DNA from 3 places in the Priestia sp. P1_B12_1 genome. Region 1 is predicted to be linked to each of the others. Evidence: riboswitches for the same ligand, from Rfam matches in the RefSeq annotation. Region 1 holds a riboswitch; each other region holds the start of a gene.
The links. Region 1 has a riboswitch for S-adenosylmethionine ahead of AC1D0Y_RS08525 (hypothetical protein). Riboswitches for the same ligand answer to the same signal wherever they lie in the genome.
Positions count from the first base shown of each region.

Region 2: linked by a shared signal. The riboswitch ahead of AC1D0Y_RS18665 (methionine ABC transporter ATP-binding protein) and the one ahead of AC1D0Y_RS08525 (hypothetical protein) in region 1 are both predicted to bind S-adenosylmethionine.
Region 3: linked by a shared signal. The riboswitch ahead of AC1D0Y_RS00110 (BMP family lipoprotein) and the one ahead of AC1D0Y_RS08525 (hypothetical protein) in region 1 are both predicted to bind S-adenosylmethionine.

Region 1 is NZ_JBFTZR010000002.1:601,956-606,159, forward strand. Features, by position in the region: gene AC1D0Y_RS08510 (methyl-accepting chemotaxis protein) at 1-450, shown strand, start outside; gene AC1D0Y_RS08515 (GNAT family N-acetyltransferase) at 654-1,160, shown strand; gene AC1D0Y_RS08520 (amidohydrolase) at 1,208-2,362, shown strand; SAM riboswitch class I at 2,425-2,526, shown strand; gene AC1D0Y_RS08525 (hypothetical protein) at 2,595-2,837, shown strand; gene AC1D0Y_RS08530 (M20/M25/M40 family metallo-hydrolase) at 3,304-4,204, shown strand, end outside.
Region 2 is NZ_JBFTZR010000005.1:305,357-309,560, reverse strand. Features, by position in the region: gene AC1D0Y_RS18675 (MetQ/NlpA family ABC transporter substrate-binding protein) at 1-566, opposite strand, end outside; gene AC1D0Y_RS18670 (methionine ABC transporter permease) at 584-1,252, opposite strand; gene AC1D0Y_RS18665 (methionine ABC transporter ATP-binding protein) at 1,245-2,270, opposite strand; SAM riboswitch class I at 2,402-2,509, opposite strand; gene AC1D0Y_RS18660 (thioredoxin family protein) at 2,690-2,989, opposite strand; gene AC1D0Y_RS18655 (toprim domain-containing protein) at 3,004-3,354, opposite strand; gene AC1D0Y_RS18650 (YusG family protein) at 3,536-3,781, opposite strand; gene gcvH (glycine cleavage system protein GcvH) at 3,861-4,204, opposite strand, start outside.
Region 3 is NZ_JBFTZR010000001.1:15,724-19,927, reverse strand. Features, by position in the region: gene AC1D0Y_RS00125 (putative polysaccharide biosynthesis protein) at 1-942, shown strand, start outside; gene AC1D0Y_RS00120 (hypothetical protein) at 956-1,324, shown strand; gene AC1D0Y_RS00115 (hypothetical protein) at 1,415-1,573, opposite strand; SAM riboswitch class I at 1,902-2,008, shown strand; gene AC1D0Y_RS00110 (BMP family lipoprotein) at 2,084-3,094, shown strand; gene AC1D0Y_RS00105 (ABC transporter ATP-binding protein) at 3,177-4,204, shown strand, end outside.

The DNA.
Region 1 (4,204 bases):
AGAGCTGGGGAACATGGAAAAGGTTTTGCTGTAGTAGCAGGGGAAGTACGTAAGCTAGCGGAAGAATCTAAAACGTCCGCTATACAAATCAGTCATCTGTTAAAAGAAATTGAAGCGCAGGCAAAGCAGGCTTATCAAAACATGGAAGTCAATACAGAAGAAGTCACACTTGGGATTGCCACTGTCGAAGATGTAACTGAACAATTTTCCACAATCATGGAAGATGTCTTTGCTGCTCAAGAACAAATGAACAAAATGACAAGGGCAACAGGAGAGATTGATGGGTATTCGTTCAAGGTAATGGAGTCTGTCATGGGGCTTTCAGAGGTTGCCAAACAAGCAGCTGCTTATGCTGAAGAAGTAGCCGCGGCTTCACAGGAGGAATTAGCATCTATAGAAGAACTTGTAGTGTTGGCAGCTAATTTAAAAGCTACGGTAAGTGAGTCCTAAAATTTGTCTTGATATGTAACAAATACGCGCAGAAAACTGCGTGTATTTGTTTTATTTATACCCTTTATAGAAAACGATAAATAGAATTGACACGTTATAAAAGCAGCTGTATAGTGAGGCAAGGCGGCAGTCTGTCTTTTTTAATTCTTAGTAAACTTATAAGTTAAATAAAATATTTAAGCACTACATAAGGAGACGAAGAGATGAAAAATGAATTCCGTTTGGCAACAAATGACGACGCAGATAGCTTATTGAACTTAACTCTGCAAGCATATAAGCCTATTCGAGAGCTAGGCATTCCTTTCTTAGCAGCTACTGCTGATCTTGCCCTCGTTAAGAAAAATATTTCTCAAAACCTTTGCTATGTATATGAAGAAGATAAAAGAATCGCTGCAACTGTGTCTATACGAATGCCTTGGGGAGAACATCCAGGTCCGTTTGCAGTTCCGCATCTTTGGTGGTTTGCAGTAGACCCGTCGTTTGCCAGGAAAGGCGTTGGATCTAAGCTGCTGCATCTAGTAGAGGAAGAGATAATAAAAAATATGTTTAAATCACCAGGTGTGTCTTTAGGAACAGCAAAAGAACATCCTTGGTTAGTTGAGATGTATGAACGAAAAGGATATGTTCAAGATAAAGAAAAGCACCTTGCAGAAGGTTATACGACCGTATTTCTTTATAAAAAATTCAATAAGGTACACTTTTTGTCGTAAAAGATAAAGAAGTGATCCAAATTAAGAAATGTGAAAGAGTGATAAATATGACAGATCAATTACTACTAAACGAGTTAATAGACATACGCCGTGAGCTGCATCGGTTTCCAGAGCTTTCAATGAAAGAATATGAAACAACTAAACGTATTAAAAAGTGGTTAAAGCACTATGATATTTCTACAGCGGATACATTCCAATTAGACGTAGGAGCAGTAGCAGAAATTGTAGGAGGAAAGCCGGGACCTACTATCGCTATTCGAGCTGATATTGATGCGCTGCCAATTGAAGAAAAAACCAATCTGCCATTTGCTTCTGAAGTGAACGGTGTTATGCACGCGTGCGGCCATGATTTTCATACGGCTTCTATAATCGGAGCAGCTATCCTTCTTAAAGAGCGTCAGCAGGAGCTTTGCGGCACGGTTCGATTTATCTTTCAGCCAGCTGAAGAAACGGCTTCTGGGGCAAAAATGCTAGTTGAAAAAGGTGTGCTCGAAGGAGTGGAAGCGATATTTGGGATGCATAACAAACCGGATCTTCCTGTAGGAACCATTGGTATCAAACCGGGACCTTTAATGGCAAGTGTTGATCGTTTTGAAATTGACGTCAAAGGAGTAGGAGGTCACGCGGGTATTCCTGAAAAAACAATAGATCCGATTGCTGCTGCTGGTCAAATTGTTACTAGTTTACAAACCATTGTCAGCCGTAATCTCAGCCCCTTTCAAAATGTTGTTGTCAGCATAACTCAAATCCATGGAGGGAGCTCGTGGAACGTCATTCCTGACAAAGTAACGCTTGAAGGAACGGTGCGTACCTTTCAAGAAGAAGCGAGAGAAAAAATACCGGCTCTTATGAAACGAACTGCTGAAGGGATTGGGGCAGCTTTCGGGGCTTCAGTAGACGTTAAATGGTATCCATATCTTCCTGTAGTCAACAATGATGATACGCTGGAAAAACTGGCTACTAAAGCGGCAGAGGATCTTAGTTACCAAGTCGTAGAAGCTGAACAATCGCCTGGAGGAGAAGACTTTGCCGTATATCAGCAGCATGTACCAGGATTTTTTGTATGGATGGGTACAGCTGGAGAATATGAATGGCACCATCCTTCTTTTTCATTAAATGAAGAAGCATTACTTGTAGCAGCTTCTTATTTTGCTAATCTAAGCTTTCATTTTTTGAATTCATTCCATTACCGAAAAAATTAAAATATTTTTATTTTTCTATTTACGCGGATGGAATTGTTTGATAAAATAAATTTTAAATTAAAAAGTTATCACGAGTGGACGAGAGATCTGGCTCTTTGACTCCACAGCAACCTACGAATGTAAGGTGCTCCTACCAGCAAAGCATGTGCTTTGGGTGATAAAACGGGTGAAAAACTCATTTTGCATCAAAGCAAAATGAGTTTTTTTTATTTTTCTAAAAGGAGAGGGTTTTATGGGTCATACAGCAGTTGCAGCACATACAGGAGAGAAAGCATTAAAGGAAGCAGTGAAATTATTAGGAAAGCATTATCAAGTAGCTTATCGTGAGTTAGAAACATTTTATGAAATTGTGGTCGAAAACCATGTTCGTACATATGCTGTAGGCATAGATATTAAAGATGTACAAAAAGCAAATGAACTAGAAATTTATTCATCATGCTGTTCCAAGCTTGAGCGAGTAGGCTGTCTTTTATAGAAGTCTGCTCGCGCCTCTATTTTTTAAGTGTTTTTAAATAGAAAGCATGGTTTTTGACAAGCAAAGAATCTGGTGGGTATAATCAATACTCACTAGGTTTTAAAATTAATCATAAATTGTCGAAATTTTTACACAAATTAAAGGTTACATTCGAAATGAATTGTGGTATGTTATAAAACAAGAATATTTTATGAAAGGAGCATTGAAATGGAAATGTCTCTTGAACACGGAAACGATGCAGGAAGCGAACAGCTTATTGATCGTATCCTAGACTTTTTAGAAGATGACCAAAAGTAAAAAAAGAGTGTGCGGTGCTATCCCTAGCCGCGCACTCTTTTTTTATCATGTGTGTAAAGGCAGCGCCATACTATGATACATAGGGATAGAATGAAAGGGTCTCTGTCAAAGGGATTGACGAATGGTTTTGTTTGATAGAAAATTTAGAAAAAGGAAAGAGATGAAGGGTATGTCGAACAAAACATCTTTGTATCAAACAAAAGAACAGTTAAAAAAACTTGTAAGCGAATTGGTTTCTATACCTAGCGTGACAGGAACGATGGCAGAAGTTGAAATGGCTGAATCGATAGCGTCGTATTTATTGAAGCTGCCTTACTTTCAAAAAAACGAGCAAGTCGAGCTTCATTCAACAGGAGACGGACGATCGATTGTCACAGCTTTTGTTCAAGGGAAAAATACGAATAAAACAGTTGTACTCGTAAGTCATTACGATGTAGTGGATGTACAAGATTATGGACAGTGGAAAAAGGATGCTTTTCACGCTGATACATTAACGAGTACTTTTTATAACCATATGGAACAAGTTCCGGCGCACGTACAAAAAGATATGATAAAAGGAGACTGGCTTTTTGGCCGAGGAACGATGGACATGAAAGCAGGCATTGCCCTGCATATCAGTATGGTTGAACGAGCATGCAACGGAGAGTTTGACGGAAACATCCTGCTGCTGTCGGTACCGGATGAAGAAGTAAATTCGCTTGGGATGAGAAAAGCAGTGCCTGTTCTTTTAGAACTTGCCCGCAAACATCAGCTGGATTTTTCTCTCATGCTAAATGCAGAACCGGTGTTCAGCCGCTATCCTGGAGATCTAACGAACTATGTGTACTCAGGATCAATTGGAAAAATCATGCCAAGCTTTTTGTGTTATGGAAAAGAAACTCATGTAGGGGAACCGCTAGCTGGTTTAAATGCTAATTTACTAGCTTCTTATTTAACAAAAGAAATAGAATTAAACGTTGATTTTTGCGAAAAAATAAGAGATGAAACGAGTCCGCCTCCTACGGTGCTGATACAAAAAGATTTAAAAGAAGAGTATTCAGTTCAAGTTCCGCATTCTGCCGTTGTCTTAT
Region 2 (4,204 bases), on a different contig from region 1:
CCTTCAACATCGGCTTTAAATTTTAAATTCTTCGGGTTTTCTACGATATCTTTAATTTGTGCATCTGTTTTCTTTACGCCTGGTTTTAATTTGATTACGCCAGCTTTTTCAAAAATTGATAAAATACGTCCTTGCTCTGCTACTGCATCACGCATAATAACTGTGCCGTTTTTCGGAAGATCTTTTAAGCTTTTATATTTTTTAGAGTAGATACCGATTGGTTCAATGTGAATGGCACCGGCACTTACAAAATCATACCCTTTTTCACCCTTGTGATCTTTTAGCACTGAATTCATATAAGGAACGTGCTGGAAGTAGTTTGCATCAATTTCATTGTTTGCAAGAGCTGTGTTCGGTAAGATGTAATCTTGGAATTTTTTAATTTCCAAGTCGATTCCTTGTTTTTCTAAAATCGGTTTTGCTTGTTCTAAAATTTCAGCATGGGGCGTATTAGATGCACCCACAACAATTTTCTTTTCATCTTTTGATCCATTGTTAGATCCACATGCAGCTAATCCTACTACTAGCGCAGATGTTAATGCTAAAGCCGAAAGCCATTTTTTCATAATAAATAATCCTCCCTTTATCTTTTATCAATTTTTGCAGTAATCGCATCTCCAATAAGTTGGATAATAAATACAATAATCAAAATTAAGATCGTAGCAGCTAGCGTTACATCATTATGACTGCGCTGGAATCCTTCTAAATATGCAAGATTCCCGAGACCTCCAGCTCCAATCACACCCGCCATTGCCGTATAACCGACTAACGCAATCGTCGTTACCGTCAAACCAGAAATTAAAGCTGGCAGCGATTCAGGTAACAGCACTTTAAAGATAATAGTGCTTGTTGTTGCTCCCATTGATTTAGCAGCTTCAATAACACCTTTATCAATTTCGCGCAGACCAATTTCTACAAGACGCGCATAAAATGGTGCTGCTCCAACAATTAAAGCAGGTAACGCTGCATTAGCGCCTAAAATACTTCCTACCAATGCTTTGGTAAATGGAATCAGTAAAACAATTAAAATAATGAATGGAATGGAACGAAAGATATTTACAACTGCTGACACAATGGCATATAAAGGTTTGTTTTGCCAAAGCTGTCCTTTGGACGTTAAAAATAAAAGCAAGCCCAATAAAATACCTAGAACAAACGTGGCTATAACTGAAATAGCCGTCATATATAGTGTTTCATTTGTCGCTTGAATAAAATCATCTAAAATAACGTTTGGAAATAGTTTCTCAAGCATTTGTCATTACCTCCACTTCTACCTGCTGCTCATGAATGTATGCAATGACTTTTTCAACTTCTGTTAATTCTCCGTCTAAATGAACGAACAACGTTCCGTATGAACCTGTTTGTGTATGAGAAATCTTTCCTTGCAAAATATTAATCGTTACATCAAACTGTTTTAAAATCGTTGTAATGAGCGGTTGCTCTGCTTTTCCGCCAACAAACGTCAGCTGAATAATTTGCCCGCTTGGATATAACTCCTGTACTTGTTCAATTGTTTCAAACGTTTCTTCTGGTTCAGAAATCTGTTGAACAAATCGCTTTGTAATCGGCTGCTTAGGTTTTCTGAATACTTCTAGCACTTGCCCTTCTTCTACCACTGCCCCATTTTCCATAACAGCTACTCGATGACAAATTTTACGAATAACGTGCATTTCATGAGTAATGAGTACAATGGTTAACCCTAGCTTCTCATTAATATCTACTAACAGATCTAAAATAGAATCTGTCGTTTGAGGATCAAGCGCTGATGTTGCTTCATCACACAGCAATACTTTTGGGTTATTGGCTAGCGCTCTAGCAATACCAACACGCTGCTTTTGACCACCGCTAAGCTGTGATGGATAAGCATTTTCACGCCCTTCAAGCCCGACTAGCTTGATAAGCTCGTCTACTCGTTTCATTCTTTTTTCTTTTGAGATCCCTGCTATTTCTAACGGAAAGGCAATATTTTCTCGCACCGTACGCGACCACAAGATATTAAAGTGCTGAAACACCATACTAATTTCTTGTCTAGCTTTTCTGAGTTTTCCGCCTTTAATTTTTCCAATATCATTACCTGCTACTTCGACCGTTCCTGTCGTTGGTGTTTCTAACCCGTTTAGCAAGCGAATTAAAGAACTTTTACCTGCTCCGCTATAACCAATAATTCCGTAAATTTCACCTTGGTTAACGGTTAGATTCACATTATCAACAGCTGTTACTTGACCGCTTTTAGCCTGATAAATTTTTGTAACGTCTGTTAATGTAATCATATTTCTTCACCTTCTTTAGTAAAAACTTAATTATGTTAGGTTGCCCTATAGGATGAAAAAGCCGTAAAACAATTTTCCCCATTAAAAAAGCCTCTCTGCGCATGACAGAAAGGCTCGATATTTAATCCTTTCTCTCATCTTTCAAAGCGCATAGCTTTGCAGGAATTGGCACCATTTCAGTTAGTCTGACGGTTGCCGGGTTTCACAGGGCTCAGTCCCTCCACCTCTCTTGATAAGAGTTCGCAACAATTATTTTGTTTTTGGGAAATATTCATTCATTTATGAACATTCATGAGTGTGATTTTAGCATGTGTCAGATAGGCTGTCAACAGATTTTGTTCTTGGGATAATATCCCAAGATTTCAACAGCCCCAACGGTTTGCTCTCGTTCTATTTCTTCATTTTAAACAAACGTTTGATTATCGAAGCTCTTCAAGTACGTGCTCGATGGAATGAAACGCATAGAGTTTTTTTACCATTTCGCCATTTTTCACTTCAATCAAACAAGGTACACTTTCAATTGAAAATACTTCTGCTTTTGAAGGCATATAATTTAAATTGCTCATTCCGATGGTCACACCAGGCAGCATTGCTTCTGCTACGGTTAACATTTTTTTTGCCAGCTGACATGTCCCGCAAAAAGGTGTATGGAAAAAGATAAACGCTCTTTGTCCTTCTTTTAACTGATCGTCAAGCTGTTTTTCGCTCCATTCTTGCATGTTGCTCATTCCTTTTATGTTAAAAATTCTGCATTAACATCGATATTGGCACTCAGTAATACTGTTGCTATGTGATGTCTAGGGGCGGCAGCAACCTCTCGGTACATTTTATCAATATATAGATGCTCTGCTTCCGGAAGCTCTCGTTTAAATTGTTTTCTTAGCTTATTCCCTGAATCATCAGAGTCAACGAGTATGTATACCTCTTTGTTAAACGTAAAGTCAATAATTTCATCCAGCTTTGATAAACTAATCGTACCGTTTGTACAGATAATTTCAATTGGTTCTCGAATGATATCTTGGATACGTTTTTTATCTGATTTTCCTTCGACAATAATTACTTTTTCAATTTCAATTAGCCCCATTTTCATCACCCATAATCGTCAGTTGTATAGTAACATCATTTCTTTATGCTATACAATATTCGTTAATGTATCACAGTTCACCTGTTTTTTAAAAGAAATTTGCAAGAAAGAACTGTTTTAAAAGGCAGCTTAAGCCATATTGTTTCCATAAAACAAGAAAAACAGCGGCAGTTGCCACTGTTTAGCACCATCCTGCTTCTTCGTCGCAGTCTGTATATTTTTGCGTTTCACCTTGCTTTTGTACATCTGTATATTGGTAGAATTTATTATTTTCTTGCGAATACCCTTCTTCAAAGCGGTATTCATTGCCGCTTGTTCCGTAACTAACTTCACCAATTGGCTGCTTATCAACATATAATTTCATGCCGCCGTCATGAAATTTAGCTGTAACGCGATCTGTAACGTCCATTTTTTGTTTTTCAAACATAAAAAGACACTCCTTTAGCTTGTTTACTAATAGAGTGTCCAGTCAAAAACTTTTCATAAAGACAATTTATGGAGGAGTATTATCCTTCGTTTGTCATTTCTTCGTATTGCTCTGCTGTCATTAGCTTGTCTACTTGAGAAGCATCAGACGGTTTGATTGTAATCATCCATGCTTCTTCGTATGGAGATTCATTAACAAGTTCAGGGCTATCGCTTAAGTTATCGTTTACTGCTACAACTTCACCGCTAATTGGTGCGTAAAGCTCAGAAACTGTTTTTACTGATTCAACGCTGCCAAACGGCTCGTCAGCTTCTACTGTTGCTCCTACTTCTGGCAGTTCAACGAATACGATGTCGCCAAGCTCAGCTTGAGCGAAATGCGTAATACCTACGCGGACAACGTCTCCTTCTGTTTTTACCCATT
Region 3 (4,204 bases), on a different contig from region 1:
ATGAAGGAAGTAAACAGCGGAAAGAATAATAAATTCATTTCGTTCTCTTCAATGTTCAAAGAGCTTGTGACGTACGCTGTTCCGTTTGTCTTAGTTGGTTTAGCGATTCCAATCTATCAAAATATTGATACGTTTACGATTAACATCCTTTTTCAATCAATAGGGTATGGACAAGCTAAAGCCGAAATAATCAACTCTGTCATTGGATTAGCTCAGATTTTAGTGATGGTGCCGGTATCGCTAGCCACCGCCTTCAGCATGTCGCTGATTCCCGGCATTACATCTTCTTTTGTGCAGGGAAATTTACGAGAAGTAAAAGGAAAGATTACAAAAACGCTGCAACTGCTGTTATTTTTTACTCTTCCTGCTGCTGTGGGGCTTTGTTTATTAGGCAAGCCGGTATATATGATGATTTTTGGAGCAAAAAACAGTCCTGAAATCGGTGGAGTTGTTTTACAATGGTACGCGCCTGCTGCCGTTTTATTTGCTCTTTTTACAGTAACAGCCGCAATTCTCCAAGGAATTAATCAGCAAAAGAAGCTAATTTTAGGCTTGGGCTTAGGAATTGTTGTGAAGCTAGTATTAAACGTACTGTTGGTTTCAAGCTTAAAAGAAATTGGACCGGTTGTCGCGACTTACGGAGGGTATGGTGTATCGGTTATATATAACTTTTATTTAATTGAAAAATCCATTTCTTACCGAGTTCAATCACTGAGACAAGCTGCGTTGACACCTGTTTTATTAGTAAGTGTGATGTCAGCCGCTGTGATTATCGGCAATTATACTTCTCACTATTTTTTAGAAAATAAGCTGTCTGCATCTTCACTTGCAATTAGCACATCTTGTATTTCAATTGCTTTAGGTGCTGCCGTGTATCTAGGACTTGGCGTAAAAACAAGTTTAGGGCAATCCGTTGTATTAAATAGAAGAAAAAGAATGTAAAGGAGAGAAAGTAGTGTCAAAACGATTTGTACTAACCGTAGCGGCTGGAGGATGTATAATAATTTCCGGCGCGCTGCTGCTATTAAATTGGGAAAGAGTGTTTGGAGATTATCGTCCCATTCAAACAGCAACAGCTGTATTCAAGTTAGAAGTGGGAAGTCAAGATGTAGCAAACACTACGGATTCAGATGATGCTCTTCACTATATGGTTAAAAAAGGGCATTTAGATGAATATATTCAACTGATGAATGAAAAAGGCTATGTGTTAAAAGAAAAAGATATTAATCATAACCGACTTGTTTTTAACGATGGACAAGAGGATGAGCAAATTTACTACAAGCGCTTTGCTAGGAAGTATACGATGATTGATGAAGAAGGGTAAAAGCATTCACTGAGAATAACTACATACTAAAATCATTAAAAGAAAACACCACCTTGCGAATAAAAGGTGGTGTTTTTTAGTTAGGTTATCTTATCTTAGTTTCGCTCTTGCTATACCTGTTACGACCATACTAGTAATAAAAATAACTACAATTCCAATATTGGTCGGGGTATCAAAAAAGATTTTTGAAACCGCCAAAGCGATAATGAGTCCAATAGCTACTCCAGATAATTCTTTCATCAATTTCAACGTTAACACCTCTTAAAAAATATCGCTCAGGAAAAGTCTAACATTCTTGGTAAAGTGTTTTCAATCGATAGTGGATTAACAAAAGAGATGTAATAAAAGTGCTCTGCTACACATGATCCTTCTAGAAGACTAGCAGACTTACCGTAAGCGCTTTGCTAGGAGGCATACGATGATTAATTTAGAAGGTTGATCTGTATTTTAGTAGACTAAAACCGTATAATCCTATCTGTTTTTAAAGTTTTTTTGCGTAAAAAAGAAAAATAATATTGACAATTGTTAAAAAACTATTAATATTGACTATATTACATAAAACAAATAGCTATTGTTTTCCTTATCAAGAGAGGTGGAGGGACTGGCCCTGTGAAACCCGGCAACCGCTGTCTATGACAGAATGGTGCCAAATCCTTAAGAACAGTATGTTCTTGAAGATGAGGAAGAGACGTTTGGTTAACGAGCTCTTCCTTTATATAAAGGAAGAGCTTTTTTTATATTATAGGGGGAGTAAGTTAAATGAAGAAGTTTCTTATTTTAGCCGTTGCGCTTGTACTACTCGTAACTGGCTGTCAGTCAAAAAGCACAAAAAGCAGTGGAAGTGAAGAGAAAGGAAAGAAGCGAATTGCTCTTGTTTTACCTGAAAAGATTGGAGTTAACCCGTTTTTTCAACAAATGGATGATGGAGCAAAACGCGCTGGAAAGAAGTATAACATTGATATAAAGACAATTGAATCCACGGACCAAGCAGCCATTGAAAGTAATTTGCGTGCTGCCGTAGCAGAAAATTATGATTTGATTATTACATCTTCTTTTGAATCCGAAGATGCGTTGAAAAAAGTAGCTCGAGAAAACCCGCAGCGTCAATTTGCGATTATTGATACAGTGGTCGATTTACCAAATGTAAGAAGCGTTGTATTCCGTGAACAAGAAGCTTCATATTTATTAGGAGCAGCAGCAGGATTGGTTACAAAAACGAATAAAGTAGGAATGGTTGCAGCAGATGATATTCCATTATTAAAAAAATGGACCGTAAGTTTTAAAGAAGGGTTACAATCAACAAATCCAAAAGCAGAGTTTCTAGTAAACTATGTTGGAAGCTTCTCTGATCCAGCTAAAGCAAAAGAGCTTGCTATTTTACAGGCTTCAAAAGGAGCTGACTTTATTGCCGGAGCTTCAGCGGTAGGCGACTTGGGTGTATTTGAAGCAGCAAAAGAAAAAGGTTTTTATACGGCTGGCCAAGATATTGACCGTACGGAAGTAGATCCTGAGCATATCGTTTTATCGCAGTTAAAAGGATCTGATGCGGCTGCTTATGAAACGGTAGAAGCACTCGCAAATGACAAATTTAAATCGGGCGTAGTAACATACGGCTTAAAAGAAAAAGGTGTTGGGTTAACGTATGTGACTCAAGACAGCAAGACACCTCTTAATGACTTTGTAGGGCAAGATGTAATTGATCAATTAAAAGAAATTAAAGATTCGATTATTGATGGAAAAACCGTAGTAAAAGATCCGTTAGCCAAGTGAGTTGAAAAGAGAAGTCGAGTAAGGCTGGCTTCTCTTTCTTATTTTTGAAAAAATCCTAAAGTGGAAAGGAGCAATGAATGGAATGAGTGAGCTGCTGCAGTTAACGAATTTGACGAAAAAATACGGTTCGTTTTTAGCGAATGATAACGTGTCTTTTACACTGAAAAAAGGCGAGGTTCACGCGCTGGTTGGAGAAAATGGCGCTGGAAAAACGACGTTAATGAGGATGCTTTACGGAATGGAAAAGCCGAGTTCAGGAAGTATTCAGCTACATGGGAAAACCGTCTCGTTTTCATCTCCTGCAGATGCCATTAAAAACGGAATAGGCATGGTGCATCAGCATTTTATGGTTTTTCCTCATTTTACAGTGGCTGAAAACATTGTCTTGGGGCATGAGCCAAAGAAAGGCCTCTTTTTTAATAGAAGGCAGGCGAAAGCAGATGTACAGCAATTAACCGAAACGTATCAAATTTCAGTAGATGTTCATAAAAAAGTAAAGCATTGCTCGATTGGAGAACAGCAAAAAATTGAAATTTTAAAAGTGCTGTATCAAGGAGCAGAAATCATCATTTTAGACGAGCCTACCGCCGTTCTTACTCCTCATGAAGTGAAGGAACTATTAAAAACAATCCGTTTTTTAGCTTCTCAAGGTAAAAGTATCGTTATTATTACACATAAGCTGCAAGAAGTGATGGAAGTAGCGGACCGCATTACGGTGCTTCGAAATGGTAAAGTAGCCGGCGTCACAAGTAAAGAAGATACCAATGCTCACCACCTAGCCAGGCTGATGGTAGGGCGAGAATTAAAAGAGCGTCCTGCAAGAATACCATCACAAGGTACCTCTCATCTAAACGTACAAAATCTCTTTTTAAAAGGAAAAGGACAAAAAAACGTATTGCAAAATGTGTCTCTTCACGTTTCTGCAGGCGAAATTGTCGGTATTGCAGGTGTGTCGGGAAATGGACAATCAGAGCTGCTTCAAGCCATTGCTGGATTAATAGAAACAGATAGTGGCAGTATCAAACTTGGCGATGAGCACCTTACAGGGCGATCTGTGCGTGAAAGAAGAGAAGCAGGCATCGCTCATATTCCAGAAGACCGCTATATGTG